DNA from 3 places in the Shewanella sp. MMG014 genome. Region 2 is predicted to be linked to each of the others. Evidence: predicted binding sites of a transcription regulator. Region 2 holds the regulator's gene; each other region holds the start of a gene.
The links. Region 2 encodes LexA, which represses DNA repair genes until DNA is damaged. Its sites were predicted from a motif close to TACTGTATNNNNATACAGTA; they were not measured.
Positions count from the first base shown of each region.

Region 1: dinB (DNA polymerase IV) is a predicted target of LexA. The motif match lies at 4,925-4,944, and genes of this name have one in related genera.
Region 3: recN (DNA repair protein RecN) is a predicted target of LexA. The motif match lies at 2,852-2,871, and genes of this name have one in related genera.

Region 1 covers NZ_JAGJDZ010000004.1:172,226-183,455, reverse strand. Annotated here, with positions in the region: gene J8L86_RS08345 (leucyl aminopeptidase family protein) at 427-1,986, opposite strand; gene J8L86_RS08340 (aminoacyl-histidine dipeptidase) at 2,227-3,687, shown strand; gene dinB (DNA polymerase IV) at 3,780-4,859, opposite strand; gene bfr (bacterioferritin) at 5,172-5,639, opposite strand; gene bfr (bacterioferritin) at 5,652-6,122, opposite strand; gene nqrM ((Na+)-NQR maturation NqrM) at 6,511-6,732, opposite strand; gene J8L86_RS08315 (FAD:protein FMN transferase) at 6,791-7,804, opposite strand; gene nqrF (NADH:ubiquinone reductase (Na(+)-transporting) subunit F) at 7,941-9,188, opposite strand; gene nqrE (NADH:ubiquinone reductase (Na(+)-transporting) subunit E) at 9,234-9,842, opposite strand; gene J8L86_RS08300 (NADH:ubiquinone reductase (Na(+)-transporting) subunit D) at 9,848-10,480, opposite strand; gene J8L86_RS08295 (Na(+)-translocating NADH-quinone reductase subunit C) at 10,480-11,230, opposite strand, start outside.
Region 2 covers NZ_JAGJDZ010000005.1:207,313-218,542, reverse strand. Annotated here, with positions in the region: gene J8L86_RS10260 (SURF1 family protein) at 1-261, opposite strand, end outside; gene J8L86_RS10255 (DUF2909 family protein) at 260-487, shown strand; gene J8L86_RS10250 (cytochrome c oxidase subunit 3) at 516-1,391, opposite strand; gene J8L86_RS10245 (cytochrome c oxidase assembly protein) at 1,388-1,951, opposite strand; gene ctaD (cytochrome c oxidase subunit I) at 1,953-3,569, opposite strand; gene coxB (cytochrome c oxidase subunit II) at 3,579-5,147, opposite strand; gene J8L86_RS10230 (SulA-like leucine-rich domain-containing protein) at 5,588-6,094, opposite strand; gene lexA (transcriptional repressor LexA) at 6,091-6,708, opposite strand; gene plsB (glycerol-3-phosphate 1-O-acyltransferase PlsB) at 7,117-9,537, shown strand; gene mtr (tryptophan permease) at 9,549-10,793, shown strand; gene J8L86_RS10210 (AraC family transcriptional regulator) at 10,828-11,230, opposite strand, start outside.
Region 3 covers NZ_JAGJDZ010000004.1:263,297-274,526, reverse strand. Annotated here, with positions in the region: gene barA (two-component sensor histidine kinase BarA) at 1-1,033, shown strand, start outside; gene J8L86_RS08715 (YjaG family protein) at 1,023-1,634, shown strand; gene J8L86_RS08710 (AEC family transporter) at 1,818-2,783, shown strand; gene recN (DNA repair protein RecN) at 2,924-4,582, shown strand; gene J8L86_RS08700 (phosphatidylglycerophosphatase A) at 4,660-5,151, opposite strand; gene thiL (thiamine-phosphate kinase) at 5,151-6,107, opposite strand; gene nusB (transcription antitermination factor NusB) at 6,197-6,601, opposite strand; gene ribE (6,7-dimethyl-8-ribityllumazine synthase) at 6,616-7,095, opposite strand; gene ribBA (bifunctional 3,4-dihydroxy-2-butanone-4-phosphate synthase/GTP cyclohydrolase II) at 7,217-8,320, opposite strand; gene J8L86_RS08675 (riboflavin synthase) at 8,390-9,046, opposite strand; gene ribD (bifunctional diaminohydroxyphosphoribosylaminopyrimidine deaminase/5-amino-6-(5-phosphoribosylamino)uracil reductase RibD) at 9,132-10,271, opposite strand; gene nrdR (transcriptional regulator NrdR) at 10,342-10,791, opposite strand; gene glyA (serine hydroxymethyltransferase) at 10,968-11,230, opposite strand, start outside.

The DNA of each region.
Region 1 (11,230 bases), on a different contig from region 2:
AGGTCATGGCATATAAACCACCAGCTAAAGCATTAGAACTTAACCAAGTGTTTTGCCAATAAATATATTGATTGCCTGTATAAGACATAGTAAATACTCCAAATAAAGTTGTTTAAAACCTAGTCTTGCTGGGCTCGGTTCCTTGGAACTTACTTTTCTCAATCCGTTGAGACAACTTATCACTCGATTCCTTGGAGACTTTATCCATCCTGGATTAACTAGAATTGAAAAGCACCGTTGCTCTTCAACGAGAACAATAATACCAAAGTGTAATTTAATTACAAGTATTATTTTATTTATTTAAAAAAAACCTTAAAAAAGGAAATTTATTACAGTTTTTAGTCATTTTATAAATATTAAGCTTTGTCACCTAAGTGACAAAGCCACTACATATTGTGCTTGAACAAAAATAATACAACTAGATACTTATTTTATTGCATTCTGTAATAAAGTTACCAAAGGTTCACCTGTCGGTTTGCCGTATAAAGGGTGTCCTTCTGTTGCACTACCTGCGATATCAATATGAGCGAACGGCATAGGTTGTGACGAATTCAACCCATGATTATCAAGGCCTGCAGCATTGATTAAGAAGGCTGCAGGGTATTGATGTCCTCGAGCAGTAATGGCTGATGGGCCATTATTGGATGATAATAATTCGCCTTCTCCAGAAATATTATTCACTTTATTAAAGTCATCACTTCGCAACCTTGAAACCTCAAATGATTCACCCCATAAGGCTGATATTTGCTCTAAGTCTTGGCTAATGCCCACTTTTTTTGCTACAGCATTTTCTACAACAGCCGTATAACCGCCGTAACAACGTACTACGTGCCCAGTTAATGTTGCCACAGAAAATAATTGAGGGTTGACTGCAGTCGTCGCTTTTATTCGTAAATGTGACAATAAATCAGCCAACACTAGGCGCCCTTCTGCATCGGTATTACCAATGCGAACTCTGACGCCTGCATGACTTTTAATAATTTCATCAGGGACAAATGCATTACTGCCAATACTGTTTCTGACTAACCCTAATTCGGCCACGACTCGCAGCCCTTTTGGTTTTAGAATAGATAATGTTTTCATTAAACCTGCGACTACAGCAGCGCCACCTTTATCTCGGCTCATGCCAGCCATACCACCTGCGACTTTAATGTCAGCACCACCGGTATCGTAGATCACCCCTTTACCAGCAAAGAATAAGGTTTTTTCGATAGTACCTTCACCCACATACTCAACTTTGACAACGCGTGGTTGATGCCTTTGCACCGAGAAAGAAGCCCGTCCAACCGCACAAAGTAATGGGTAATCACGTTCAAGCTCTTCTTGCTCTTCTATTACAGATACAGATAAACCAGATCCTGTGAATGCATCAACACAATAATCAGCAAAAGCTGGGGCGGCCATTCTTTCAGGCTCTGTACCACACAGATCTCGAGTTAAAATTTTACCGGCTTCAACAGCATTGATTAGATCACTAAATGAATGACCTTCAGACTGACTGGTTAACAAGCCAATTTCAGTGACTGATGCTTGTATAGATTGCCCTTCAGCTTGAATCGCCTCTCTTAACTCTAGTGATTGCCATAACTCTTGACCACAAGCTAAAGCTGACACTTGTTGAGCATATTGGTAGCGGCTTTGGTTTTGTTGATTAACCACTAATAACGGTTTAACTGCGCCTGCACTTTTTGCAATAGCAAGTCCTTCTCTAGCCGCTTTAGCAAACACGCTAACATCACTGTATTCATTAGACGCTGCGCTTACAGGGGAAATGATTAACCTTCCACCCGCTAACCCCGGAGCAAATAATAAAGTGGCACTTTGGCCAATACGGTTATCAATTTGTTTGCCGTGACTGGCTAACAATTTAATTTCATCTTGCTTGATGTCATCTAAGTCAGTGGTGATAACAATGACGGCATCCCAGCCTTGTCCTTCAAATATCGCATCTTCATTTTTTACATCGACAACATTTGCTTGCAACATGAGCCTTCCTTTTGATTTTTATTATGTAAGGTATGAGAAATTTAGTGCGCTTTATATCCATTGATAATAGCGGCTATAAGTGAGCAAAGTACATATTTTTACTCTGTAAAATGGTTAATATTTATTTACAGATTTTAGTCAGGTTTCGAACAATCAAATCATCCAGATCACTGTCTGTACAAATCATTATGGTAAACTGTGGTTCATCTATTCCCACCTCATAACTATAAGGGAGTCTCCGTGACAGCGATTAATCAATTATACCCTCAGCCACTATGGCAATGGTTCGAACAAATTTGTTCTATCCCGCATCCATCAAAGTTTGAACATGCTTTAAGTGCACACATTCAACAGTGGGCAAAATCAAAAAATCTTAGCGTTATTGAAGATAAGGTCGGTAACCTTATCATCAAAAAACCAGCCTACCCAGGCATGGAAAATAGAAAAGTCGTGGTACTTCAAGCCCATATTGATATGGTGCCGCAAAAGAATGCAGACAAAGTTCATGATTTTGAAAAAGACCCTATTGAAGCCTATGTCGATGGTGAATGGGTAAAAGCTAACGGCACCACATTGGGCTCTGATAATGGTATCGGTATGGCATCAGCTCTTGCAGTGTTAGGTGCTGATGACATTAAACACGGCCCATTAGAAGTCTTGTTAACTATTGATGAAGAAGCTGGCATGACCGGCGCTTTTGGACTCGAAGCAGGCATGCTTGATGCTGATATTTTAATTAATACCGATTCTGAACAGGAAGGCGAAATTTATATGGGTTGCGCTGGCGGTGTTGATGCACAAATAAGCGTGCCGATGTCGTGGCAAGCCCCTGAGCAAACCAATGCCAGCTTCAAATTAACCTTGTCGGGACTTAAAGGTGGTCACTCTGGTGTGAACATTCATTTAGGTCGTGGTAATGCGAATAAATTATTAGCACGATTCCTATTCATTTATGCGGACGATTTAGCACTTGAATTAGTCAACTTTACTGGTGGTTCATTACGTAATGCGATTCCTCGTGAAGCGAATATCAGCTTTATGTTACCTAGTGAAAACCAAGTAAAACTTGAACAAGCGATTACTGAGTTTGAAGCCTTAGTACGTACAGAGCTATCGATTGCCGATCCTGACATGTTACTGACACTTGAATCAATCGAGACACCAGAAAAGGTCATCGGTGAAGAAGCGCAGAATACCTTAATTGACTTACTTCATGCTTGCCCGAATGGCGTTATGCGCATGAGTGATGAAGTTGAAGGCGTAACAGAAACATCACTGAATGTCGGTGTTATCAACACTGAAAATGAGTCTGTAGAAGTCCTATGCCTTATCCGGTCATTAATAAACTCCGGTCGTGAAGAAATCGAAACTCAGTTAACAGCATTAGCTAACTTATCAGGCGCAAGTATCGAGCTTTCAGGCGCATACCCTGGCTGGAAACCTGATAATAACTCACCTGTAATGGCGATAGTTCGTGACACTTATAACGACATTTATAAAAAAGACCCTACGATCATGGTGATCCACGCAGGTCTTGAATGTGGTCTGTTTAAAGAACCCTACCCGACTATGGATATGGTATCTATTGGTCCTACAATTCGCTTCCCACATAGTCCTGATGAGATGGTTAATATCACAACCGTTGGACAATACTGGGAGTTACTGCTTGCAGTACTTGAACGTATTCCAGCAAAAGACTAACTCGTAAAAACGTCAAAAAGGCTGCCATTCTCTTGAGAAAGGCAGCCTTTTTCATTTAAGCGAAGCGAGTAGTCAGTAAAATACGCATCAGCTTAAAAGTTTAAATCAAGTTGTTCAGTGTTTGACTGTTTATCCTTGGTGTCAATTTCAATATCAGCTAATCCGACCGACACGCCGACTAGACGAATCCCCCTGCCATTTGCTCGCGCTAAAGCTTGGCTTAATAATTCATGAAACAGGTTCAATGATATTTCATCACTACGGTGTTCAATCGTAGTCTGTTTAAAATCATTAAACTTAAGCTTAACCACTTGCTTATGAATTTGCCTATCCTTTGCACTGCGGTGAACTCGAGCAATGAGCTCTTGAATTAATTGCGGCATGACATTATTGCACTGCTCAAGCGTAAAGATATCTTGTGCTAGTGTGGTTTCAACTCCGACCGATTTCCTGACTCGATTGGGGCTGATTGTCCGATTATCGATACCTTGCGCACGTTCAATCAGAACTCGACCAAATTTACCAAATGCTGCAATCAGTTTATCACTTGGGTAATGTTGCACGTCTTCACAGGTTGTTAGACCAAGGGCGGCTAGCTTTGCCGAGGTCACTTTACCCACGCCAGGAATTTTGTTCAGCGTTAATGGCTTTACGAAGGCGTTTATATCTTCAGGAGGGATAACATACTGCCCATTGGGCTTATTTAAATCTGAAGCAATTTTGGCAAGAAACTTAATGGGCGCAACACCTGCTGATGCTGTTAACCCGGTTTCATCGAGTATTTCTTGACGAATCGCCTTAGCAATTAAAGTGGCACTGCCCTTGTGAGCATGACAGTCCGTGACATCTAGATAGGCTTCGTCTAAAGATAAAGGCTCAACTAAATCGGTATAGCGATGAAAGATAGCTCTAATTTGTACGGAAATTGATTTATAGACATCCATTCGACCTGGCACTAAAGTGAGATCAGGGCATAATTTTAACGCCTGATAACTCGACATAGCAGAGCGCACACCAAACTGGCGAGCTTCATAATTACATGTGCTGATCACGCCCCTGCGATCGCTTCTGCCCCCCACAGCTAAGGGTTTGTCACGCAATTCTGGAAAATCTCTCATCTCCACCGCTGCAAAATAACAATCCATGTCGATATGAATAATTTTACGGACCATTTTCAAGCAAGCTCTTTCTAGCTCATTAACTGATTAATTAATTTATCATAGCAGATGGATAAAATCACTGTATAAATAAACAGTACCAAGGAATAACACTAGTAACGCTGATATTTGAATCAAATCTGCTTATCAATGAAGCGAATTTAGCTATTTCAACAAGCGTTTGCGAGTTAACATGGTGATTTAGTTACGGAGGTGTCTGTTACACATTATTTATCTAAGCCCTTTTATAGTGACTTTTTCACCAAGTAACTTAGTACAAAAACAAAAAAGCCCAACATTGTTGGGCTTGTTAATACCAGTGACTTTTTACATTTTCGTCTGTAAATAGTTCTGTAATCCAACACGATCAATCAATCGAATTTGTTTTTCTAACCAGTACATATGATCTGATTCAGTATCATCTAATAATACTTCTAAGATTTCACGAGTTTGGAAATCTTCTTTTTCTTCACAAAGTGCAATGACTTCACGTAAATGATCAGCAACGGCATACTCGTAGTTCAAATCATTTTTCAGCATCTCTTCAACATCTTTACCGATGTTGAGTGCTTCACGGCTCGCAACGTCTGGAGTACCTTCTAAGAATAAAATACGTTGTACTAACTTGGCAGCATGCGCTTTTTCATCGTCTGATTCATGAAGAATACGAGTGTATAACTCATCAAATCCCCAATCTTCATACATATGAGCATGAACAAAATATTGATCCATCGCCGACAATTCACCGGTTAATAGTGCGTTTAGCGCTGCAATAACTTCTGGATGACCTTTCATGTTAAATTCCTATTAATCTTTAATTTGTGATTGAAGGTAATTTTGAATACCTGTTTGATTGATGAGTTCTTTTTGAGACTCAATCCAATCAAGATGTTCTTCTTCATCTTCGAGTAAATCTTCAAGTAGATCACGACTCACATAGTCACGCTCTGCTTCACACAACTTGATGGTTTCTTTCAGTACGACAAGCTGCTCGGTTAACGCTTGCTCGTCACAATCAAGCATCTCTTCACAATGCTCACCAATACGTAACTTATCGAGTTGCTGTAAATTGGGTAATCCTTCCAGAAATAACACACGCTCAATTAGCTTGTCGGCATGCTTCATATCTTGAATCGATTTCTTGTATTCTTTTTCATTCAGGTTTTCTAAACCCCAATGTTTGAACATGCGTGCATGTAGGAAATACTGGTTAATGGCAGTTAACTCACACGTCAGCACTTTATTCAGCTGACTAATTACTTTAGGGTGGCCTTTCATAATTCTGTCCTTTAATTCAAGATTGATCTGGATCAATTTCCAACAGGATAGTACATACGTTCATTAATTACAAATACCCTTTAAAATCATACACTTGATTAGTGATAATCATTATCATTACAACTTAGGTTATTAACTAGTTTCACTTCAGTTTAAATACCGTTAACTTCAATGGAATCACGGTTATAGGTTAAAATACAAAAACGCTACATGCGCTTGATAACAGAATAATCGTAAAATGTTACCTAAAAAGATTTTTGTAAATTTTGTATCGAATGAGATGACAAACTATTTCAGACATAAAAAAGCCCAATGAGATAAACCTCATTGGGCTATTTAATTAACCTAGATCCGCTAAGTCGCTTTGAGTATCGCGATGAGATAAAGATTAAATAATACGGTTCTGATTTAGCTTAGCTTCACGCTCAGATTCCGCCATTCGACGTTTTCTTTTATCACACGGATCATCGCAGTCACAAGCTTTTTCGATGCCAAGAACACCAAGACCACCGCAACTGCCTTCTACAGCTTTACGCTTAATAATGTAGCCAACAGACATTAATAGGAAAAATAATAACAACACGACAAAGGCCGCTATAAAGGTACTCATCATAATTTCTCACTTATACTTCTTTATCATTGTATTGCCAATAAAGCTTAATCGCCACTTACTGAATATAAGGCCCGTAAGCTTCACTATAAAAGACTTCGTAATAGTCGTCATCTTTCTCAATCAACATAACTGGTAAGTTCTGCTCATGAGCAAGTGCCAACGACGCTTCGGTACCCAGTACCATCATTGCCGTAGCATACGCATCAGCAGTCATACTACTAGGATGTAATACTGTGACTGAAGCTAACTTGTGTTTAATTGGGTAACCCGTTCTAGGGTCGATGAGGTGCGAGAATCGCTCACCCTCTTCTTCATAATAAATACGGTAATCACCTGATGTAGCTAAAGCCATATTGCCAGGTTCTACGACCTGCTGGATGACGCCACCCTCAGTCGTTGGCTTTTCAACTGCAATACGCCAAGGCGAACCATCATCCTTCACACCTTTAACACTGATCTCACCACCAATTTCAACTAAGTAACCCGCTACCTGATACTTATTAAGTAAGTTAGCTATTTTATCTACGCCATAACCCTTAGCAAGTGAAGACAAATCCACATACAAGTCGGGGTTAGTTTTAGTGATCTTTAGTCCATTAATGGTAAACCCATGAATATCAGCCTTTGCTTTAACGATATCAATGGTTTCTTGGCTTGGTATTTCAGTAGGGCGCTTGTCTGGCCCAAACCCCCAAAGATTAACCAGTGGGCCTAATGTGATATCTAACGCACCACCTGTCACATTGTATAATCGTACCCCTTCTTTAAATACCTTTATGGTATCTTCCGAAACAGTGATGCTTTGGTTTACTGACAGCTTATTGAAACGAGACAATTCTGACTTAGGTCGATAAGTTGACATCTGGTCATTCACTAACTCAAGCGCAATGTCGATTTCCGCTTGCAATAGTTGGGTGGTCGGTAAGCGATCATTTCTCACCACTTTGATGTGGTAAGTCGTTCCCATAGTATTGCCCGATAACGACACAATATCGTCTTCACTTCCACAAGCAGTTAGAAGTAATACAACCAAAGATACAAGCAGTGCTTTAAAAGAAATATTAATCATCTCAAACTTCAAATTAGGGTTATCTAACATAAAAAAATGCAGCTTACTTAACGAAGATGACCTCCGTGTCAGCAAGCTGCAATTTATGACGTTCAATGTCTTTTAGGATTATATCTAATCATTTGCGATTAGCACATTAGCCACCAAAGTCATCGAGTAAGATGTTTTCATCTTCAACACCTAAGTCTTTAAGCATACCGATAACAGCAGCATTCATCATTGGAGGTCCACACATGTAGAACTCACAATCTTCTGGCGCATCATGGTCACGTAGGTAGTTTTCATACAATACGTTGTGAATGAAACCCGTGTATCCGTCCCAGTTATCTTCTTCTTGCGGATCAGATAACGCAACATGCCATTCGAAGTTTTCATTTGCTGCAGCTAGGCCATCAAAGTCTTCTACGTAGAACATTTCACGCTTAGAACGTGCACCGTACCAGAAGCTCATCTTACGCTTAGAGTTAAGACGCTTAAGTTGATCGAAGATGTGTGAGCGCATTGGCGCCATACCAGCACCACCACCAACAAACACCATTTCAGCATCAGTTTCTTTTGCGAAGAACTCACCAAATGGACCAGAAATAGTGACTTTATCACCTTCTTTCAGGCTCCAAATGTACGAAGACATTTTACCACAAGGTAGAGTTAGGTTACGTGGAGGCGGCGTAGCAATACGCACGTTCAACATAATGATTCCAAACTCTTCTGGGTAGTTAGCCATTGAGTATGCACGAATAGTTTCTTCATCAACTTTAGATTCAAGGTTGAAGAAGCCAAAGTGCTCCCAGTCGCCACGATATTCTGCAGGTACATCAAAATCTGCATATTTAACATGGTGAGCTGGCGCTTCAATTTGGATGTAACCACCAGCGCGGAAAGGCACTGATTCGCCATCAGGAATCTGTAGCTTAAGCTCTTTAATGAAGGTTGCTTTGTTATCGTTAGAGATAACTTCACATTCCCACTTCTTGATGCCGAAGATTTCTTCATCAAGTTCGATATCCATGTCAGTTTTAACGTTAACCTGACAGGCTAAACGACAACCCTGACGAGCTTCACCTTTACTGATGTGATCAAGCTCGGTCGGTAAAATATCACCACCACCTGATTTCACATTCACACGACACTGACCACAAGAGCCACCGCCACCACAGGCACTTGATACGAAAATACCGTTATCAGCTAATGCGCCAAGTAACTTGCTTCCCGCACCTGTTTTAATTGCTTTGTCGCTATCATCATTGATTGAGATAGTGATATCACCGCTTGCAACCAGCTTAGATTTAGCGAATAGGATCACTAATACTAAGATCAAAACGATTGCAGTAAACATACTCACACCTAGATATACATCTATTGGAGTAGCGTTAAGAATATCCATTAACTTATCCTTTAAGGTTCAAAGTAATACGTCGTAAGGTCTCTCTTAAAGAGAGACACCTGAGAACGACATGAAACCTAGCGCCATTAAACCAGAAGTGATGAAGGTAATCCCTAAACCACGTAGGCCATTTGGCACATCAGAATACTTCATTTTCTCACGAAGACCGGCTAACAATACGATTGCTAATGCCCAACCAATACCTGAGCCGATACCGAATACCAAGCTCTCACCTAGGTTGTAGTCACGCTCAACCATGAATGATACTGCACCAAAAATCGCACAGTTAACGGTAATCAATGGTAAGAAAATACCTAACGCGTTATACAAAGGAGGAAAGTACTTATCTAACGCCATTTCCAGAATTTGTACGAGTGCAGCGATAACACCGATGAAAGTAATGAACTTCAAGAAGCTCAAATCTGCATCAGGTACACCTGCCCAAGCGAGTGCGCCGGGTGCTAATAAACCTTGATAGATGATTTGGTTAACTGGTACAGCAATGGCAAGAACCACAATTACTGCTACACCAAGTCCCATCGCAGTTGTGACTTTCTTAGACACAGCCAAGAAGGTACACATACCCAAGAAGAAGGCTAATGCCATGTTCTCAATGAATATTGAACGAATTAACAGACTAATATAATGTTCCATTGCGCTTACCCTTTCGCTTCTACTTGCTCTGGCTTGTAAGTACGGATAATCCAGATCAACATACCGATCAAGAAGAACGCACTAGGAGGAAGAAGTAACAAACCATTTGGTTGGTACCAGCCACCGTCAGAGACCTTGCTTAGGATTTCAACACCAAATAAAGAACCGTTACCAAATAGCTCACGGAAGAAGCCAACTGATAATAGGATTGCACCGTAGCCTAAGCCGTTACCGATACCGTCCATAAAGCTCATTAAAGGTGGCGTTTTCATCGCATAAGCTTCTGCACGACCCATTACAATACAGTTAGTGATAATCAAACCAACGAATACTGATAACTGCTTAGCTACGTCATAGGCGTAAGCTTGCAATACTTGGTCAACCACGATTACTAACGAAGCAATAATCGTCATTTGCACAATAATACGAACACTGCTTGGAATGTGATTACGTAAAATCGAAATAAATAAATTCGAAAATGCGGTCACTGCAGTTAACGCTAATGTCATTACAATAGCGGTTTCCATTTTCGCGGTAACAGCTAGCGCACTACATACACCCAGAATTTGCAGAGCAATTGGGTTGTTATTAATGATAGGTCCAGTCAGAACCTGTTTAAGTTCTTTAGCATCAGCCATTAGCTAAGTCCTCCATTGCGTGCTTTTTCGATAAAGCGTGCAAAACCTTCTTCACCTAACCAGAAAGTTAATGAATGCTGAACACCATTACTTGTCAGTGTCGCACCAGATAATGCATCTACACCGTGAACTGAAGAAGCGATAGTTGGAACTTTAGTCACTTGAATAGCTAAGTTGCCATTGTCATCATAAAGTTTCTTCCCTTCCCACTTCGCAATCCATTGTGGATTTTGAACTTCACCACCTAGACCTGGGGTTTCACCAGAACCTGTGAAGTCGTAATACACTAAACTACGAATCGTGTTCATATCAGCTTCAACTGCTAAGAAAGCAAACATGGTTGACCATAAACCGTAACCTTTAACAGGAATAATAACGGTTTGTAGTGCATTGTTATCATCTTTTACAAGATATATAACACCTTGATTCGCTACACGTTTAACAGAAGCAATATCGTTCTCAGGCTTGAAAGAAGTCGCTGGAGTTCGCGCTGCTTTTTCAACATCAAACGTATCAGCATCACCATCTACAAAGTCACCTGTTTTTAAATCAACTAGGCGAGCTTCAACGTACTTATTGTACTTTTCGATGATAACGTCTTTCTCTACTTTGCCAGCTTTAGTATCCACTAAGCCCGCAGCTTCAAGAATATACTTTTGCTTATCTAATAATTTATTTTGTTGTTGAGTCGGCTTTAATAATACTGCTGCAGTCGAAACAAACATTGAGCAGACAAAGCACAAACCAATA
Region 2 (11,230 bases):
TAAAATTTGTTCGCTGACTGCGATGGTATCGACAGTTAATCGGTAACCTGTCACAGGGTCATTGTTAGCTAAATTAAGTAAACTTTGGTAATCCAATGCGCTGGCGGCTTGTCGTTCAGCTAGCGTGGTTTGCCATGCTTGTTTGTACTGGGCTCTATCGAGTTGCCATAAACCTAACTTGACCAAAATAGAAAACACACTCACAGTAACAAGCAGCAATAACCCAGTAGATAGTCGCCAGACTCGCAAAGGAGAGCCCATGGCAGCGTTAGATACCTTAGTTATTTTCAAGCTTGTATTAGTACTACTGCTTGTATTCATATTATTTAATTTAGCTAGAGCCTTGTTTATTATGGTTAAAGCTGAAAACAAACAGCCAATGAGTCAATATTTGGGGCGACGCGTTATCTTTTCAGCTGTGGTGATGTTGTTATTGTTGTTGGCCCTAGGATTAGGCTGGGTAACACCTAACCCTAGGCCGTATTAGCTCGCCTCTGTAGAGGTGAGCCATACTCTTAAATGACGTAGACAAAAATAAATAAGCATAACCAGACTACGTCGACAAAATGCCAGTACCAACTACCAGACTGGAAGGCAAAATGACTTTCAGGGGTAAAGTGGCCTTTGAGCACCCTAAAGAACAGAATAATCAAGAACACAGTCCCCAATGTGACGTGCATACCGTGAAAACCCGTCAGTAAGAAGAAAGTGTTGCCGTAGATCCCTGATGATAGTGTCAGTCCCATTTCTTGATAGGCATGAATATATTCTTCAACTTGTAAAAATAAGAAGCCAATACCCAATAAGATGGTTAGTCCTAACCAGACTTTTAATGCCCCACGCTTAGACTTTTCAAGAGACACATGGGCAAAGTGTAAAGTGACTGACGATGCGAGTAATATCAGGGTGTTGTATAGGGGTAACCCTGTCCAAGGCATCGCTTCAGTCGTGGTGCCATCAGGTGTTTTAGTGAGTGGCCACATGGCTTCAAAAGTCGGCCAAAGCACTTCATGGGTCATGGCATTGTTTGAAGCACCACCTAACCACGGAATAGCGACCATTCGTGCGTAAAAAAGTGCGCCAAAGAAGGCGCCGAAGAACATAATTTCAGAGAAAATAAACCAGCTCATTCCTTGTCTAAAAGAACGATCCATTTGCGCTGAATATAAGCCAGACATTGATTCATCAATGACGTTTTTAAACCAACCAAACAGCATAAAAATGATGACTGCGATACCAGCCACGAGAATATAGCCGCCCGATGTTTCTTCGGTGGCGAGTTGTTGTACGTACGAACCTGCGCCAAAAGCAATCAGGAATAACCCAATAGCGCCAATGATGGGCCAGGCACTTTGCGCTGGCACGTAATAAGTTTCATGTTTTGTTGTCATCTTGCTGCTCCTTGCTCTATGGCCGCAGTTTGTTTGTCTGTGATGTCATAGAGGGTATAAGAGAGAGTCAAAGTTTTAATGGAATCGGGTAAGTCAGGATCCACATAAAAGATTAATGGCAGTTCAGCATCAGCCTTTGCAGCTAGGGGCTGTTGATTAAAACAGAAGCATTCCGTTTTATTGAAATATGCAGCGCCTTGGCCAGGCGATACCGAGGGTATCGCTTGGCCTACAAGAGGTTTAGCAGAAAGGTTTTTTGCTAAAAATGCAGTGCGAGTTAGCTCACCTGGATGAACCTGTATTCGGTTCACTTTGGGGCCAAACTCCCATGGCATACTGCCTTGCACTTGGGCGATAAATTCAATAGTAATGGTGCGTTCTTTATCAACGACCACCGCTTCATAACGACTTGCTGTACCTTGAGGCTTTCCGTTAATGCCTAAGGTCTCGCAAAGCACGTCATAAAGCGGTACCAGCGCAAAACCAAAGCCGAACATACCTATTGATCCTAATACCAGACCTATAAGTAAGTTACGGTTTGATTTTGTTGGCTGGCTCATATCACTTCACCTCTGGTGGTGTGGTGAATGAATGGTAAGGTGCTGGGCTGGCAATGGTCCACTCCAGTCCTTCAGCGCCTTCCCAAGGTTTATCAGCCGCTTTCTCGCCACCTTTGACACATTTAATCACTACGGCTAAGAAAATTAGCTGTGATAAGCCAAATGCGAATCCGCCGATTGAGACAATTTGATTAATATCAGCAAATTGAATGGCGTAATCTGGAATTCGGCGAGGCATGCCTGCTAATCCTAAAAAGTGCATCGGGAAAAACAGCACATTGACTGAAATCACGCTACACCAGAAATGCCAGCGCCCTAGGGTTTCGCTATACATATGGCCAGTCCATTTTGGTAACCAATAATAGGCAGCAGCCATAATAGAGAACACCGCTCCAGTCACCAGTACATAGTGGAAATGCGCCACCACGAAGTAAGTATCATGGTATTGGAAATCAGCAGGTGTTATCGCCAGCATCAATCCTGAAAAACCACCAATGGTAAAGAGAATAATAAAGGCAATCGCAAATAACATAGGGGTTTCGAACGTGATTGAACCACGCCACATCGTTGCTACCCAATTAAATACTTTAACCCCTGTCGGCACCGCAATTAACATGGTGCAGTACATGAAAAACAGTTCAGCAAATACTGGCATCCCTGTGGTAAACATGTGATGCGCCCAAACCAAGAAGGATAAAATCGCAATACTGGACGTGGCGTAAACCATCGAAGCGTAGCCAAACAATTTTTTACGACTAAAGGTGGGAATAATGGCCGAGATAATCCCGAACGATGGCAAAATCATGATGTAGACTTCAGGGTGACCGAAGAACCAGAAAATATGCTGGAACATGACAGGATCACCGCCACCTGCGGCATCAAAGAAACTGGTACCAAAGTATTTATCGGTTAATACCATGGTAACCGCACCTGCAAGTACGGGCATCACTGCAATCAGCAAGAATGCAGTAATGAGCCATGTCCATACAAATAATGGCAACTTCATCCAAGTCATGCCTGGTGCACGCATATTAACAATGGTCACGACCACGTTAATTGCGCCCATAATCGAACTGATCCCCATGATATGCACCGAGAAAACAAATAGTGCAGTGCTATCAGGGCTATAGGTTGTTGATAGCGGTGCATAGAAAGTCCAGCCAAAGTTAGGGCCGCCGCCTTCCATAAACAGCGAACTCAACAGAATCGCGAAGGCAAATGGTAAGATCCAAAAGCTCCAGTTATTCATTCGAGGCAGTGCCATATCAGGTGCTCCAATCATCATTGGGATCAGCCAGTTGGCTAACCCTGTGAAGGCGGGCATGACGGCACCAAATACCATAATAAGACCGTGTACTGTGGTCATTTGGTTAAAGAAGTTAGGGTCAACTAACTGTAAGCCTGGCTGAAATAGCTCTGCGCGAATGACCATTGCCATCGCACCACCAGTGAGGAACATAATAAAACTGAACCATAAATACATAGAACCAATGTCTTTATGGTTAGTGGTTAATATCCAGCGCATGATGCCTTTTGGCGCGCCATGATGGTGATCATCATGGCCGTCATGAGAATGTTCATCATGAGCTGGGGTAGTATCTTGTGTAATTGTGCTCATCTGTATCCCTTACTTTCCATGACCAACAACATCGGTGGCTTGAACAGCATCACCAGTATTATTTCCCCAAGCATTTCGCTCATACGTCACAACAGCTGCGAGTTGCTGAGGTGAGAGTATGGAGCTAAATCCTTGCATTGCTGTACCAGGTTGGCCATTGATAACCACTTCAAGGTGTCCTTCAACAGGGCCCATGACTAACGGACTGCCTACTAACGCAGGGAATGCGCCAGGTAAACCTGTACCAGCGGCTTGGTGACATGCAGCACAGCTGCTGAGATAAACTTGCTCACCCATTGCCATCAGTTCATCCATAGATAAGTCATCCATAACAACGTCAGGTGTTGCTTCTTCAACGACGTCAGCAACCACTTGTTCTACCTCAGGTTGTGTCGCTGGTAATTCAGCAGGCAAAGTGACAGGCGTTGGCTTATCACTTGCTGAACTTGCATCGCTAGGTGCCCCACCAGAGTTCACATCTGCAGCTTGAACCACATCACCAGAATCATTACCCCAAGCGTTTCGCTCGTAGGTCACAACAGCTGCAATTTCTGTTGCAGTAAGCTGTTTCGCGAAGGCTTGCATGGCAGTACCAGGCTGGCCGTTGACGACAATATCAATGTGGCCAGCAACTGACCCTTTAATGATTGGGCTGCCGATAAGAGACGGGAATACACCAGGTAGTCCTGCACCATTTGGTTGGTGACAAGCGGCACATCGGCCCATGTAAACTTGTTCACCTTGAGCCATCAACTCATCAAAGGTCAGGGTTTGCGACAGTGACGCTTCAGCCGCGGCTTTTGCATCAGCAGTGAGTTGTTTTTGATCTTTTAGCCATTGCTCAAAGTCTGCTTCAGAAACGGCTTCAACTACCACCGGCATGAATCCGTGGTCTTTACCACACAACTCAGCACATTGGCCTCGGTAGGTACCAACCTTATCAATCTTGGTCCAAGCTTCATTAATAAAACCTGGGTTAGCATCTTTTTTCACCGCAAATGCAGGAACCCACCAAGAGTGAATCACATCATCTGAAGTCATTAAAAAGCGTACTTTACGATTGATTGGCAGAACGAGGGGCTTATCGACTTCAAGTAGGTAAGTTTCAGTTTTCGTTTCTGTCCCAGTAATTTGATCGGCAGGGGTGGAAAGTAAACTGTAAAACTCGACGTCTTCATTAAAATAGCTGTAATGCCATTTCCATTGAGAGCCGGTTACTTTAATAGTTAACTCCGCATCACTTGGGTCTTCCATAGCAATGAGGGTTTTTGTGGCAGGAATTGCCATACCAATGAGGATAAGAAACGGCACGACAGTCCATGCTATTTCCACTTTGGTACTATCATGGAAATCAGCAGGTACTGCACCCTTTGATTTTCTATGATAAATCATGGAGTAAATCATGATTCCAAATACCACAACACCAATAGCACAACAGATATAAAGAATGATCATATGGAGGTCGTAAACCTTACCACTGATCTCTGTTACCCCTTGGGTCATGTTAAGCGGCATATCAGCCGCTGCAAGCGGCACTGCAAAAAACAGCACCATTAATCCATACAACAATCGCTTCACAAGACTACTCCTCTGCCAATTGCGATTTGCAATAACAACAAGGAAAAGTCACACAGTAATACTCTGCTCTATGCAAACTTTTCTATTCCCGAAAAAGTTTGATCACTTCAAAGTACACGGTGGCAGTGAGTATTAATACTCGATTATTCTATTGGGTTTTGGTGGCCACACTTGTACCTAATACTGAACTTTTCAATTCTTAAATTGACGCTTTTTATTCAAGGCTTTCTATACCGCATGGTACCAGCACAATCTTTACAGCGTTTTATCACTTATGTTCATTTTTACCACTAAGAGAGGTCAATAAATGTTACTCCCTTGTTAACTACATTACTTGGAGATTAAATATTGATCAAGATCACTTTATCATCTAATTTGCTGAAAAAAGGCGCAAAAAAAAGCCCGTCACCGAAATGAAGGGCTTTTTTAGCAAATAGACTTTAGTGAAATGCAGATAAATTCAATTGGGTTGCAGTCACAGGATTACTGGCGTTTAATTGGTCATCACGTAAGTGAGTATTTACATCTTCGATAATGACACCTTGTGCTAAGGCGCTTTTAGCGACTAATTGAATGCGGCGATTATCACGAGCATCTAATGGGGTTGTCCATGTAATCACTGCGCTGGATGTACCACTTGTGAGTGCTTTTTCCATTGCCCACAGTGTTTCGACTTCATCTTTAGTGTGAACCAGTAATACACGGTCCATTCTGACATTGGCGTTCGCTAGAATTTGTTTGTAACCAATGTGAGGCGGGTTAATCAGTACAATCCATCGCCCTTGTTGACTTAATACGGCTAACTGGCCGCATAGCTGAGTTAATTCAGTTAACCCTTGGTTAGCTGTTTGTTTGGTTTCGATACCTTGCTTTACTGGCGCAGCTGCTGATGCCATGTCCATCCATAAACCTGGGTGACGTGGTGCATTACCTATTAATGTGTTCATAACCAACCTCCATTACGGATAACGCCAACAGCGAGCCCTTCAATCGTAAGGCTTTGGCATGTTAAATCGACTTTTATCGGCGAGTACTGCTCGTTTTCTGCATGCAGATAAACAACGTTGCCTTTCTTTTCAAAACGCTTCACGGTGACATCATCATCAACACGGGCAACAACGACTTGACCATTTTTAGCTTGCTGCATTTTGTGAACCGCTAATAAGTCGCCTTCAATAATGCCAATATCCTTCATACTGTCGCCACGAACACGTAGTAAGAAATTAGCATTGGGTTTAAACATTTCAGGATCAACTTGAAAGTATTGTTCAACATGTTCTAGCGCCAAAATTGGTTCACCAGCCGCAACCTGACCAATCAGTGGTAAGCCTTCTTCAACTTCCTCTTCTTCTTGGACCATACGGATACCGCGAGAGGTACCTGGAATAATTTCAATGCAACCTTTTTTAGCGAGTGCTTTTAAATGTTCTTCTGCAGCATTAGCACTTTTAAAGCCTAATCTAGTGGCAATTTCTGCACGAGTTGGTGGCATACCTGTCTCGGCAATATTGCATTTAATTAATTCTAGAATTTCAGCTTGTCGTGGCGTTAAAGGTCTCATGTTGATTCCTGTTTTTTTATACAGTGACTGTCATTATATACAGTATCTTTGGTCGCGCAAGTATTAACCAACATTTTTTGCTGATAAAGCAATAGATATGAATTTTTATCGAAGTTTCTAGTTATTTAAAGTTCATTAAATCAGTAGTTTATTGTTTTTATAGGGGCTGGTAAATTAGTGTGTTTTATTATTGATGACTCAAGTGAATAAGCCAAAAAGTACTGGATACCGTCTATTTATACAGTACTGTACCTAAATGTTTTGCTACTTACTAAGTGATTGATACTTGATGTTAGAACCAACAAAACTTGCTACTTAAATGTTAACTAGATTTACCGAGGTTAGTGTAACTGAATGATATTCTGGTATCCTATGCGCAATAAATCGTTGTTGATAATGCGAAGACCCATGCTAAAACCAGATTCTATCATTGCTAAATCATTACGTTGGATTCAGAAATTAATGGTACACAGTGTTGTTGTGCCTGAAGATCCGTTCGCTGACCTTAACTTAGATCCTGACAAGCCAGTGGTCTATGTGATGAAAACGGAGTCGCTGAGTGATATTGCTGCCTTACATGAAATGACAGCTAAATATAACTTGCCAAGTCCGTATGAACGGTTAGATGTTGATGGTTTCAATACCCCTAGAATTGTGTGTGTGGAAGGGCGTAAACCCTTGTTTGGTAAGCGCCATAGTAGCGATAAATTTGTAGCAAACTTTACTAAGTTGCTCGAATTACACCAAAAGAACAAAGAACTCGACATCCAGCTTGTGCCTGTAAGCCTATATTGGGGGCGTATCCCAGGTAAAGAAGATGACACCATGACCGCTGCGGTTTTTGAGCGTGAAAACCCAACATGGTTACGTAAATGGTTAATGATTCTATTTTTAGGTCGCCATAACTTCATTCAATTTTCTAATGCCATGTCGCTGCGTTATATGGCTGATGAACACGGCACAGATGTCAGTATTGCGCATAAGCTTATCCGTGTGGCTCGTGTGCATTTTCGCCGACAACGTAAGGTGATGACGGGGCCTCAGCTTCCTAATCGTCAAGCGATGTTCAATTCACTGTTAAAGTCAGAATCCATCAAGCGTGCCATTCAAGAAGAAGCCGTTAACAAAAAAATTCCCGAAGAAAAGGCACGTGAAAAAGCCATTGAGTACCTTGATGAAATCGCGGCAGACTATTCGGATAACTTGATTCGTATTGCTGAGCGTTTCTTAACTTGGCTTTGGAACAAGTTATACAGTGGTATTAGCATCAAGAGTGCGGAGCAAGTTCGTAAACTGCATCATGATGGTCATGAAATCGTTTATGTGCCGTGTCATCGAAGCCATATGGATTACTTGTTACTGTCATATATTCTTTATTATCAAGGCATGGTTCCACCGCATATTGCGGCAGGGATTAATCTTAACTTTTGGCCGGCAGGTCCAATGTTCCGCCGTGGTGGTGCCTTCTTTATCCGTCGTAGTTTTAACGGTAATAAGCTTTATACCGCAGTATTCAGAGAGTATTTAGATCAACTATTTGCTAAAGGCTATTCAGTTGAGTATTTCACTGAGGGTGGTCGTTCACGTACTGGCCGTCTACTTGCTCCTAAAACAGGCATGCTAGCGATGACGGTAAACAGCGTATTGCGGGGTATCGAGCGTCCTGTGACCTTAGTGCCAGTGTATCTTGGCTACGATCATGTCATGGAAGTGTCGACTTATCATAAAGAATTAAGTGGTAAGAAAAAGCAAAAAGAATCTGTATGGCAAGTGTTTGGTGCATTGCGTAAGTTGGGTAACTTTGGACAAGGTTACGTTAACTTTGGTGAGCCAATTAACGTACAGCAGTTCTTAAATCAGCAGTCGCCTGATTGGCGTGAAGAAGTGGCTAAAGATCCCGAGCAAAAACCAACATGGTTAACGCCTGCGGTTAATCAATTAGCCAATAAAGTGATGACAAACATTAACAGTGCAGCAGCTGCGAGCTCTGTTACGTTAACCAGTATGGTGTTATTAGCCGCTGAACAAAATGCATTAGAGCGCACAGAGCTGGAACGTCAGCTAGATTTATATCTTAAATTGATGAAAGAAGTGCCTTACACTGATTACACCTCAGTAGCTCAAGGCAGTGCTAGTGAATTAGTTGATCAATGTCTATCACTGAAAAAGTTTACTTCGCACACTGATCAAATTGGTGAAATTATTGCGATTGAAGAGTCTTCAGCAATTGCGATGAGCTACTACCGTAATAACATCATCCATTTAATGGCAGTTCCTTCGTTAATTGCGAGTTGCTTGGTGCAATACGAAGAGTTTAATCGTCAAAAAATTCATGAAATCGTTAATGACTTCTACCCGCTACTCAAGGCTGAGTTGTTTATGGGGATTGAAGACTTACCCGCTTACATTGATAGCGTATTAAACTTATTTGTTGAGCAACAGCTTATTTCGGGTACAGACGAGTTTGAACTCAATCAAAGTAATATTACCCAGTTAATGTTATTGTCTGAAACTGTCAGTGAGACATTACAACGTTACGCGATTATCTTTAATTTATTGGCTTATAAACCGGATATTGAACGTTCAGATCTAGAAAGCGCGAGCCACTTATTAGCTCAGCGTTTAGGTGCTTTACACGGAATAACTGCGCCAGAGTTTTATGATAAAAAACTCTACAATAATTTGAGTGTAAAATTAAAAGAATTAGGGCACTTGTCGGGTAATGACAATCAGTTTGCTGTCATCCGAATTCGCGACCATGCCAATGGTATGTTGCGTTTATCTGTTCGTAAAACCATAGTAGATAGCGTCACTATGGAACATGGGTAACCACTAACTTTATGAGTTCAACACAATCACAACCGCACAATAAATCATTATTAGGCGGTGCTATGATTATTGCCGGTACCACAGTCGGTGCCGGTATGTTTTCCCTTCCTGTTGTCAGTGCTGGTATGTGGTTTGGCTATTCCATTGCCATGCTAATCGGTATTTGGTTTTGTATGTTGGTGTCAGGCTTAATGCTACTTGAAACCAACTTACATTTTAAACCTGGCGACAGTTTCGACACGTTAACCAAAGTGACATTAGGCCAATTCTGGCGGATAGTTAATGGGCTTTCCATTACCTTCGTATTATATATTCTGACTTACGCTTATATCAGTGGTGGTGGCTCTATTGTGAACCACACCTTGTCAGGTATGGGCATTCATTTACCACAAAGTATTGCAGGCTTAGTTTTTGCCCTTGTGCTTGCTGCGATTGTGATGATTAGCACTAAAGTGGTCGACCGTATTACGACAGTAATGCTTGGCGGGATGATCATTACTTTCTTTTTAGCCGTCGGTAATTTGCTGATTGATGTGGAAACCGTGAACTTGTTAGTCCCTGACGGACAGGCGAGTTTTGCTCCATATATTTTAGCTGCCATTCCTTTTGGTCTGACAAGCTTTGGTTATCACGGCAATGTGCCAAGCTTAGTTAAGTATTATGGCAAGCAGCCTAATGTGATTATCAAGGCGATTTGTATCGGTACCTTTATCGCGTTAGTGATTTACACGTGCTGGTTAATTGCCACCATGGGCAATATTCCTCGTAGTCATTTTAGCGATATTATCGCTCAAGGTGGGAATATGGGCGTATTGGTTGCGGCATTGTCAGATGTGATGTCCAGTGCTTGGCTAAATACCATGTTAACTCTGTTTGCTAATTTGGCCGTTGCGTCATCTTTCTTAGGGGTGACCTTAGGCTTGTTTGATTATTTAGCAGACTTATTTGATTTTGATGAATCGGCTAATGGCCGAATCAAGACCGCTGCAGTGACCTTTATACCGCCAACCATCTTAGGCTTATTATTCCCAGATGGTTTTTTAATCGCGATTGGTTTTGCCGCTCTTGCCGCGACAATTTGGGCTGCTATTGTGCCAGCGATGATGGCGTATAAGTCACGTAAAATGTTCCCTGATGAGAATAGCTTTAGAGTTCCTGGTGGTACGCCGCTAGTGGTTGTAGTGATTCTTTTTGGTGTGCTAACAGCAGCTTGTCACTTATTGGCAATGGCTGATTTATTGCCTGTTTATCGATAAGCTATACGCAATATTGATAATCTAAAAAAGCCCTCTATTGAGGGCTTTTTTGATGCAATTTTTCAACGTACTGAGTCGGTGATTGATGATGTAATCGCCTAAAACTTTTACTGAAGCTGCGTACACTGGCATAGCCAAGTAGCTGCGAAATCTCTTTAACCTCTTTGCCTTCAAGCATATATTTCACTGCTAAATTTCCTAAGATATAGCGCATTAACTCTGTAAAACTAAAGCCATTACGCTGCAATCGTCGCTGTAATTGTTGTTTCGAAAAACCACATAATTCCGAAAGGGAATCTAATGTGGGTAAACCATAAAAACGTATGTAATTCACCAGCTCATAAAGCACTTTAGGCGTGTCATGGGGTTGAGGCATATTTAAATATGAGTCGAGTTGATTGAGGCTAATACTACTTTTGTTATTGCGCTGAATATGT
Region 3 (11,230 bases), on a different contig from region 2:
AGTGCACTACGATTATATTCTTTTAGGCTGCCATGGCTTTAAAGATAATGAGCAATTACTCAGCTTCTTAAAACTTGCTCGTGAAAAGACAGCTTGCTTGGTGTTATTGCATGACGGTATCGAGCAACAAGAAATCTTAAACCAAGGATTAAGACCTAATACGGATATACTGATGAGTATGCCGGTCAGTGACTATGATTTAGCGAATCAGTTGATACACCCACCAACGCAAACAGCGTTATTAACTGAAACATTGCCTGAAACAGTTTATGAACGTAAAAACCTTAATGTTCTGGCCGTTGATGACAACTTAGCGAACCTTAAATTAATTGATACCTTACTGAAAGAGCTCGTGGTGAATGTGGTATCGGTGAATAACGGTGATGATGCGATTAAGTATGCTAAACAACAAGTATTCGATGTCATCTTTATGGATATTCAAATGCCGGGCACTGATGGTATCACAGCAACCAAGTTGATTCGTCAAGAGTCACAAAACCGCAATACGCCAATCATTGCCGTCACTGCCCACGCAATTGCAGAAGAGCGAGAATTAATTTTAGGTAGCGGCATGGACGGTTATCTGCCTAAGCCGATTGATGAGGCAGCCCTTAAAGGAGTTATTGATCGCTGGATCAATAAACCTAAGTTTACCCATTTTGATATGCACACTCTAAATTGGGAATTATGCCTTGCTCAAACGAATCAAAAACCTGATTTAGCCCTCGAAATGCTGCAGATGTTAGTTGATTCATTACCTGATAACGTTGTTAACATTGAAACAGCCCTTAAAACCGTCAATAGCGAACTCATGTTACAGACCGTGCATAAACTTCATGGGGCAAGTTGTTACTGTGGCGTACCTAACACTCAGAAGCTTTGCCAAGAAATTGAGTCTGCGCTAAAGCACAAAACCAGCATTGAAGATCTTGAACCAGAAATACTTGAGTTACTTGATGAGTTAACTAAGGTAGAATCAGCAGCAAATCAAGTGATATCACAGTTATCAGCGGATGTACCCAATGAGTCATAAACCCGGTTTTTTTAAACGTTTAAAAGCGTTGTCTTTACCTCAAAAGCAATTATTTGCTACCGCACTTTGCCAACGCATGTTGCCAAATTATCAGTTATTTTCTGAAGTTTGCGAATTTGGCGAGCCAAAAACACTCAGCACTGTCTTAGAGCTATTGTGGCAATCTCAATACGATAAAAAACTTAAATTTAACTATGACATTCATTTACAACGCTTAGAAGACAACACCCCTGAGCCAAGTAACTTTGAAGCATACGGAGTTTACCCAGCAATGGATGCAGCTGTCGCGTTAACCACCTTACTTGGCGGTATTCAGGGTAAAATTGAAGAAGACATTACCAACATCAGTAAATTATCTTCAAGTACAGTAGCCAACTACATTGAAGCTATCAGTGTTGATGAACTTCAAGATGAATTAAACGAAGAAGTCGTAGAAGAGTTTGTTTTCGCACATCCTGTGATGCAGGAAGAAAAAGAACTACAAGGAATGTTACTGGATATTATTGAAGCTAACCCTAAATTATCAGCTGAATTCGTTAAAGAGTTACGTAAAGAAATAGTCGACGCTGGTGTTTCTAATATTGGGATCAGTGTTCAGTAACTGAGTTTTTTGTTAGCAATATTTATTGGCAAGATTTATGGGCATTCAGCCTATAGAAAAACTTTGAGCACACTTGTTAGTGCGCTCAGAGTTGCACTTGCATCATTAACTTATTCGCCAACCCAATGACTGTCAAATCAACAATGTCATTGACTTCCAATAGACACACATAAGGAGAAGATGATGGCCAACATTTTAACTCCCCTTATTGCTGTCTTTGGCATCATGTTGCTAGGCTTTATTGTTCAAAAACTAAAAGTGCTTCCTCATGATACCGACTTTACATTAAACGAATACGTCTATTACGTGGCGTTCCCCGCTATTTTATTCATTGCGTTAGCCGAAACCGATATACATGAGATCATGCAATGGGGCTTTATTGCGGCCTTTGGTATTGCAATGGTTGTGACCTATTTCATTACGGTGCTCATTTCATCTATCGCAGATAAAAAACAACCGGCACTAGCCGCTATCAGAGGGTTAAATACCAGCTTTGGTAATACCGCATTTATTGGTATTCCACTAATGATGATGCTTTATCCAGATAACAATCACGCAATCACAGCTGCTGCAATTGCGAGTTTGTTATCTGTCATTATGTTTGCCTTTGCAATGGTCAATATGGAACTTGCCATCAATAAAAAGCAAAAACGACACCCTGTGCTTATTATGTTGAATGCGTTAATTAGTAATCCCATTGTTATTGGTTGCACTTTAGGGGTCATGGCATCAGCTTTGTATATCCCAATTCCTGATAGCATCAGCATGATGATGAGGTTAATTGGCAATACCTCAAGCCCATGTGCGCTGTTTGCGATTGGTATGGTTCTCGCTAAAGCAATGCATGGAGGTACAGAGCCTGAAACGCCACCTCACCATCTTGCAATCGAAATGGGCATATTAAATATACTTAAACTCGTGATTCAGCCATTGATTGCTTATGGTTTACTACGCTATTTTAATGTCGATAACGAGTTACTTATCATGGGGGTCATCTTAGCTGCATTACCAACTGCAGCAAGTGTTTACTTACTCGCACAGCGTTATCAAACCTATGGGCTGTCGAGCGCTAAATGCATCTTGATTAGTACCCTTGCCACCTTTATTAGCCTTCCCCTGATTGAACAATTACTTGAACAGCTCAACTAAATACTAAACTTCTTGCTGCTAATAACTTCCGCATAAATACAACTCAAAAAAATTAGCAACCAGCACTTTACTGTATATAAAAACAGTGTAGACTGTTTATAAATACAGTGGTTTGGTGTTTCTTTACACAGGGATTGATTATGCTTTGCCAATTAAGCATTAATAATTTTGCGATTGTACGTTTTCTTGAACTTGACTTTAAAGCCGGAATGACCAGCATCACAGGTGAAACTGGTGCCGGTAAATCTATCGCTATCGATGCGCTAGGCCTATGCTTAGGCAATAGAGCCGATGCCAATACCGTTCGCCCTGGGGCAAACAAAGCTGAAGTTTCTGCACGGTTTTCGCTTGAAGATGTGCCGTATGCTAAACGCTGGCTTGAAGATAATGATCTTGATGTCGATGAAGAATGTATTTTACGTCGAACGATTAGCGCCGACGGTCGCTCTAGAGCCTACATTAATGGTAACCCTGTCCCACTCACTCAACTTAAAGCACTAGGACAATTATTTGTCGGAATTCATGGGCAGCACGCTCACCATGCCATGCTTAAAAGTGAGCATCAACTTACCTTACTCGATAGCTATGCCAACCACAGTATCCTTATCGACAATGTGAGTAAAAGCTATCAACGCTGTAAGCTCATTGAAAATGAATTAAAACAATTACAGTTAAACCAACAAGAGCGTATTGCCCGCAAACAACTTCTACAATACCAAGTCGAAGAACTGGACGAATTTGCTTTAAAGCCTGGTGAATTTGAGCAAATAGAGCAAGAACACAAACGCTTGGCTAACGGCAGTGATTTAATTGAAAATTGTCAATTAACGCTTCAATTGCTTAGCGAGGATGATGAGCACAATATCGAGTCCTCATTAAATCGGGTGATAGGTTTTGCCGATCAATTACAATCATTTGATCCAGCATTGCAAAGTGTTGCAAACATGCTCAATGAAGCCTTAATTCAGGTACAAGAAAGTACCAGTGAAGTTCAAGACTATTTAAGCAAAATAGAGCTAGATCCCGAGCATTTTGCATTTTTGGAACAACGTATTTCCAAGGCCATGCAACTGGCGAGAAAGCATCATGTTCAAACAGAACATTTAGCTGAACACCATCAAGCATTAGCCATAGAATTAAAAGAGCTAAATAACGATGCAACCCGACTAGATGAGATTCAACAGCAAGTTGACGACAGTAAACAAGCTTATATTAAAAGCGCTCAAAAACTCAGCCAAAGCCGCCTTCGCTATGCAAAAGAGCTTAATAAACTTGTCACTCGCTCGATTCATGAATTGAATATGCCCAAGGGTAAGTTTTCTATAGAAGTCAATTTTAACCCAGACATTCAATCTGTTACTGGTAGCGATCAAGTTGAATTTCAAGTGACCACTAACCCAGGACAACCCCTTCAACCGATTGCAAAAGTCGCTTCTGGTGGTGAGTTATCACGTATTGGTTTAGGTATTCAAGTTATTACTGCGAAAAAAGTTGCCACCCCGACACTCATATTTGATGAAGTCGATGTCGGTATTTCTGGGCCAACTGCGGCCGTTGTTGGACGTATGCTGCGCAGTTTAGGGGAATCTACTCAAGTTATCTGTGTGACCCATTTACCTCAAGTAGCAGGTAATGGTCACCAACATATGCTGGTGAACAAGTTTAGTAAAAGTGGTGGCACTGAAACGCAAATGAAACCCCTTGATAAAGAGCAAAGGATCAGTGAATTAGCTAGGTTATTAGCTGGTGATGTTATTACAGAAAACACACTTGCTAACGCTCGAGAACTACTTCAATAGCTAAGATAGTAAAGTGCTCACTAATCACTAAAAAGCCCACCAATTGGTGGGCTTTTTAGTGATTGTTCAATCAAGACTTATACGAAGTAATAGATAAGCTGCAAACAGATTAATGCAAAAAAGCCTGCTAAAACATCGTCAATCATAATACCAAAGCCGCCATGAACTTTGGCATCTAGCCAACGAATAGGCCAAGGTTTCAAAATATCAAAAAAACGGAATAGTGCAAAACCAATGACTAACCATATTAAGCCCGCTGGGGCAGCTATCATGGTAATCATTAAGCCGGCAACCTCATCCCAGACAATGGCGCCATGATCATGGACTCCCATGTCTTTGGCTGCTTTATCACATATATAAAAGCCAATAAGCGTACTTAACACAGTGATAATAATAAATGCGGTTAAGCTAAGGTGCCCCATTAAGTAAACTAATGGCACGGCTGCTAATGTACCGAAAGTGCCGGGGGCTTTAGCTGCTAACCCACTGCCAAACCCAAGTGCTAAAAAATGCACTGGATTTTTAAGTGATAATTTTTTTACCGCTGGATCGTTTGATAATAGATTCATTAAAAGTGCTCAAAACTTTTTAGGTCTAGCTCAAATGGTTCGCCATTGGATACCAACCTTAATTTATCACCCGCGCATATTTGTCCAATTTTGACAAATTTAACACCTGCGTGAATTAAGGCTGTATCTAAAGCGCCCCGTTGTGCTTCAGGTACAGTGAAAAGAAGCTCGTAATCTTCGCCCCCAGTCAAAGCATAATTGATTGCTTGCTCTGGCCCCACTGAGCCAACCAATGAAGTCGATACCGGTAATTCATTGACATCAACGACGGCTCCAACGTTTGAAGCTTTTAATATATGAACAATATCGGAGTTAAGGCCATCAGATAAATCAATTGCACTGGTTGCTAATGAACGCAGGGCTTGTCCAGCCAAGATCCTTGGCGTTGGATGATAATGGCGATTAATCAAAAACTCTTTAAACTGAGGGTCAACATCTTGCTTACCTAGCAAAATATCCAAGCCTAATGCGGAATCACCTAAGGTACCAGTGACATAAATCCAGTCACCGATTTTTGCACCACCACGAGTTAAGGCTTTACCGGTAGGAACTTGACCATGAATCGTGATATTGATACTGCGTGGGCCACGAGTAGTATCACCACCAATCAAGCTCACACTGTAGTATTCCGCAGCTTCAAACAACCCTTCACTAAACTGCTGTAACCAGTCGTTATCAACATCAGGCAAGGTTAACGCCAGGGTCATCCAAGCGGGATCGGCTCCCATCGCAGCTAAATCAGATAAGTTTACTGCCACTGATTTATAGCCTAACTCATGCGCAGGCATTGAAGGTAGGAAGTGAATATTTTCTACGAGGGTGTCACAAGAAATTGCAATAGATTTGTTTTCAGCTGGTTGTACTAATGCACAGTCATCACCAATGCCGAGATGAACATCACGACGTTTCTGACCTTTATCACGGAAAAATTGTTCAATAAGTTGGAATTCTTTCACGATAAAATTGGTACGGTTGCCCGCCCACCTACTGTTATAGAAATCGGTAAGCCATACAAAAACGGTATCCGAAGATACCGTTTTATTTATTACTTACGAGTAACAAGCTTATCTAGCATACCATTGACAAACTTATGACTGTCATCGGCACCAAAGGCTTTCGCTAATTCGATACCTTCGTTGATAGCCACTTTAAATGGCACATCTTTACGATAAGTGAGTTCATACGCAGCTAAGCGCACAATGGCTTTCTCAACTGGCGATACGTCTTCAATATCACGATCTAAATGTGGCTTTAAAAGCGCATCAAGTTGAGTCGCTTTTGTTGCTACACCTGATAGCAACTCACGAAAATAAGCTACATCAACACCGTTAATGTTTTGCTCAGTTAAAAATTCGTGTTCAACGTCAGCAACGTTATTTTGGCTTAACTGCCACGAATAGATAGCTTGAACAGCTAAACGGCGTGCCTTACGGCGCTCTGAAGGCTTCATTACTTTTCCTACTACTATACCAACTGTTGTTCTAATTCTTGCAGAACATTAACCATTTCAAGTAGGCCAAGGGCAGCTTCAGTACCTTTGTTACCTGCTTTAGTACCAGAGCGCTCAATTGCTTGCTCAATGGTATCTGTGGTTAACACGCCAAATGAAACAGGAATATCAAACTCTAAAGCAACTTGAGCTAGACCCTTGTTACACTCGCCTGCAACTAAATCAAAATGCGGAGTACCACCACGAATCACAGCACCAAGTGCAATGATACCGTCAAATTTCCCACAAGCAGCAACACGTCGTGCAGCCAGTGGTAATTCAACAGCGCCAGGAACACGAACAACAGTAATGTTGTCATCTTCAACCTGACCAAAACGTTTTAGTGTATCTATTGCGCCATCAAGCAGACTCTCAACTAAGAAACTATTGAAACGCGATACAACGATCGCCACTTTGGCATTTTTTGCTTCGATATTACCTTGAACTACGTTCATTATCTTACCTAAATTAGCTAAAGCACCCAGCTCTGGGCAAAAGTGGCGGTATAATACCACAGCAAAATGCCCTGAGTCCTGTGCAATTAATGATAAATGTTAACTTCACTAAATTAGTGAATTATTCTGCAATGTAATCAGTCACTTCTAAACCGAAGCCCGATAACGAATGATAATGTTTCGGCGAACTCAATAGCCTCATGCTGCTGACACCAAGACTTGATAGTATTTGCGAACCGATGCCCACTTTACGTGAGGTGCCGACCCATTTCGCCGCAGTTGGTGCTTGACCTTTGTCTTCTGCTTCAAACGCTTTTACTTTGGCTAGCATCTCACTTGAATGCTCTTCATGGCCTAATAATACTAAAACACCACCTTCATTAGCGATGCGTTCCATCGCTTTTTCTAGTGGCCAGCTACGTTTTTGATCTCGCTCAGAGTGAAGCAAATCGTTAAATGTATTTTGCAAGTGCACACGCACTAAACAATCAGCTTTCACTTCACCTTTTACCAATGCATAGTGCAATTGATTATCGATGGTGTCTCTAAATGTCACCATAGTAAACTCACCAAAGCGTGTGGGTAGTTTACATTCTGCTTCACGCACAACAGTGGTTTCTTTGGTATTACGGTACTCAATTAAATCAGCAATTGTCCCCATTTTAATACCGTGTTTTTCACTAAACACTTCTAAATCAGGACAACGTGCCATCGTGCCGTCATCATTTAAAATCTCAACGATCACACCTGAAGGCTCCAAACCTGCTAATCGAGCTAAATCGCAACCAGCTTCAGTGTGTCCAGCACGCGTTAATACGCCGCCATCTTGTGCCATTAATGGGAAAATATGCCCAGGCTGAACTAAATCAGCGGCTTTAGCATCTTTTGCAACAGCCGCCTGAACTGTAACAGCACGATCATGAGCTGAAATGCCTGTTGTTACACCTGTTGCAGCTTCAATTGATACAGTAAAGTTTGTCGAGAACTGTGCATTATTATTAGTTACCATTAAAGGTAAATTTAACTGCATACAGCGCTCTTTAGTCATTGTTTGGCAAATCAATCCACGACCATAGGTCGCCATAAAGTTAATTGCCTCTGGCGTCACCTTTTCGGCCGCCATGATAAGATCGCCTTCATTCTCTCTATCTTCATCGTCCATCAAGATAACCATTTTACCCTGACGAATATCTTCGATGATCTCTTCTATACTGTGTAGTGCCATGTTAAGACCTTTATGTTTAGTTTTTCTATATCAGCAACATAGGCTAAATATATTCGGGTATTCTATTTTCTATCGCATAAATCCGGCGTTGGCTAGCATTTCCATAGTGATGCCGCCTTCGGATTTTGTGGCTTTTTCAGCGTTCATCAAGCGCTCTAAATAACGTGCAATTAAATCCACTTCGATGTTGACCTTACTGCCGGCTTGCAAAGCCAACAAGGTCGTTTCTTCGGCTGTATGTGGCACAATCGTTAACCTAAAACGATGCCCATCAATTTCGTTAACTGTTAAGCTAACTCCGTCAATGGTTATTGAGCCTTTATGAGCGATATATCGAGATAAGTCTTCAGGTGCGAGTAACCAAAACTCGATGGCTTTTCCGCGCACATTTCGTTGCTCAACCCTTGCAATACCATCAACATGCCCGCTTACCATATGGCCGCCTAAACGCGTCGTTGGCATCACCGCTTTTTCAAGGTTAACCTTTTGTCCGACTTTATAATCAGCAAAACCAGTTAATGCGACAGTTTCAGCTGAAATATCTGCAACATAACCATCAGGTAGACATTGTACAACCGTTAAACACACACCATTGGTTGCAATACTATCTCCTAGTTTGACATCAGATAAATCCAAACTACCACTAGCTACATTTAAACGAATATCATCGCCTTTGCGATCAATTTTTCTTAATGTGCCTAGGGCTTCAATAATGCCGGTAAACATAAATACTCACTTGTTATCTTATTCAATATTATTTAACAGTGTTCGTTGCCTATACCGTTTAAATAATGGCAAAAAATCTTGTTGCTTATAGAGCAAATATCATTCTTAGATCTGCACCGACTCGACGCGTATCGTTAAGTTGTATTTTAGGGATATCTGACATGGCTTGGTAATCATCAAGCTGGACTAAATTACGACCTTGGCTACCCAGTAACTTCATCGCTTGATATAAATACAATTCATCACCTAAGCCTTGTTTGATGACGCTACCCGCTAATGTTGCTCCAGCCTCTACGAGAACCGTATTGCATTGCTTACCTAAATAAGTAAATAACGCATGTAAATCAACGCGTCCATCATCATTTGCACCAATAGTGATACAACTAACATGATTGTTAAATCTTTCTCTCACTTCTGCGGGGTATTCCACACATGAAACCAACAGTATAGGAGACGCTATTTCAAACAGTGCAAAGTCATTTGTTAGCCTAGCTTTACTATCTAGAATAACCCTTAATGGTTGTTTAATTTCATTTGCTGCTAAATGCTCTTTTACACTGCCTAATTCTTCATAACGGACATTCATAGATGGGTTGTCAGCAAGTACCGTTTCTACACCAGTAATAATGGCGCATTGTCGAGCACGTAACTTTTGTACATCCGCTCGGGCTTCAGGTCCTGTAATCCATTTAGACACCCCATTAGACAATGCCGTTTTTCCATCAATACTGGCAGCAAGCTTAATGGTAACAAGTGGCAAGCCTGTGAGCATTCGCTTAGTAAACCCAAGATTAAGTTGTTTGGCTTGCTCGGTTAATAATCCGACTTCAACCTCAATTCCCGCTTCTTGTAGCATTCGAATACCATTACCTGCCACTTGCGGGTTGGCATCAACCTCAGCAATAACAACCCTTTTTATCCCCGCATTTATTAACGCTAATGCACAAGGAGGAGTTCGGCCGTAATGACTGCAAGGCTCAAGGGTGACATAGGCAGTGGCTTGGCTTAATTTATCTTGCTGCTGATTGGTTTGTACTGCATTTAAAGCGTGAATTTCAGCGTGCGGGCCACCCGCTTTAATATGATAACCTTGACCAATAATCTGCTCGCCAACGGCAATCACACAGCCTACGTTTGGATTAGGCCGAGTTGTATAACGTCCTTTTTCTGCTAATGAAATTGCCAGACTCATCATTGAAATATCAAGGATAGACCACTGAGACATAAAAACCTTCTTGATTGCACCAAAACGATAAAAAGCAATATTTTGCTAGCGGCAAGTAATGATAATGCGGCTACTTTTGTAACTTAGCGATTGCTTCACCAAATTGAGACACATCTTCAAATGCACGGTAAACAGAAGCAAAGCGAATATAGGCAACTTTATCAAGCACCATTAACTGCTCCATCATTAAGTTACCGATCATAGCAGAGTCAATTTCTCGTTCGCCTGTCGCACGAAGCGTGGATTTTATTTTTGTTAATGCTTGCTCAATTTGATCCATAGAAACAGGGCGTTTTTCAACTGCTCTAAGCATACCGCCACGAAGTTTCTCTTCATCAAATGGCTGACGAGTGCCATCTTGTTTGATCACTCTAGGCATCACCAGCTCAGCACCTTCAAAGGTCGTAAAGCGTTCATGGCACTCGGTACATTCCCGGCGACGACGTACTTGGTGGCCATCAGCCACAAGTCGAGAGTCAATCACTTTAGTATCTGTCGCGCTACAAAATGGGCAATGCATATTCGCTCCTGAAATTAAAAAGAAAATGGCTGTAAGTACTCGGTACTTACAGCCATTAAAGTTTATCCTATTTACTTTATAAGGTTAACCTTATCGATAAGATTATCCTGCCAAGATAAATTGAATAAAGCCAGTCTTACTCAATCACGTTCCTGTTTCAGAATACTTGAAAGGTATTAACCGTAAACAGGGAACTTAGCACATAATTCAAGCACTTGATTCTTCACACGCTCAATCGTGGCTTCATTATTAATATCGTCAAGTACATCACACATCCAGTTGGTTAACTCAACTGATTCAGTTTCAGTAAAACCACGGCGTGTAATTGCAGGAGAACCAATACGTAAACCTGAAGTCACAAACGGTGAACGTGGATCATTTGGCACCGAGTTTTTGTTCACTGTGATGTTAGCTTTGCCTAAGGCAGCATCAGCATCTT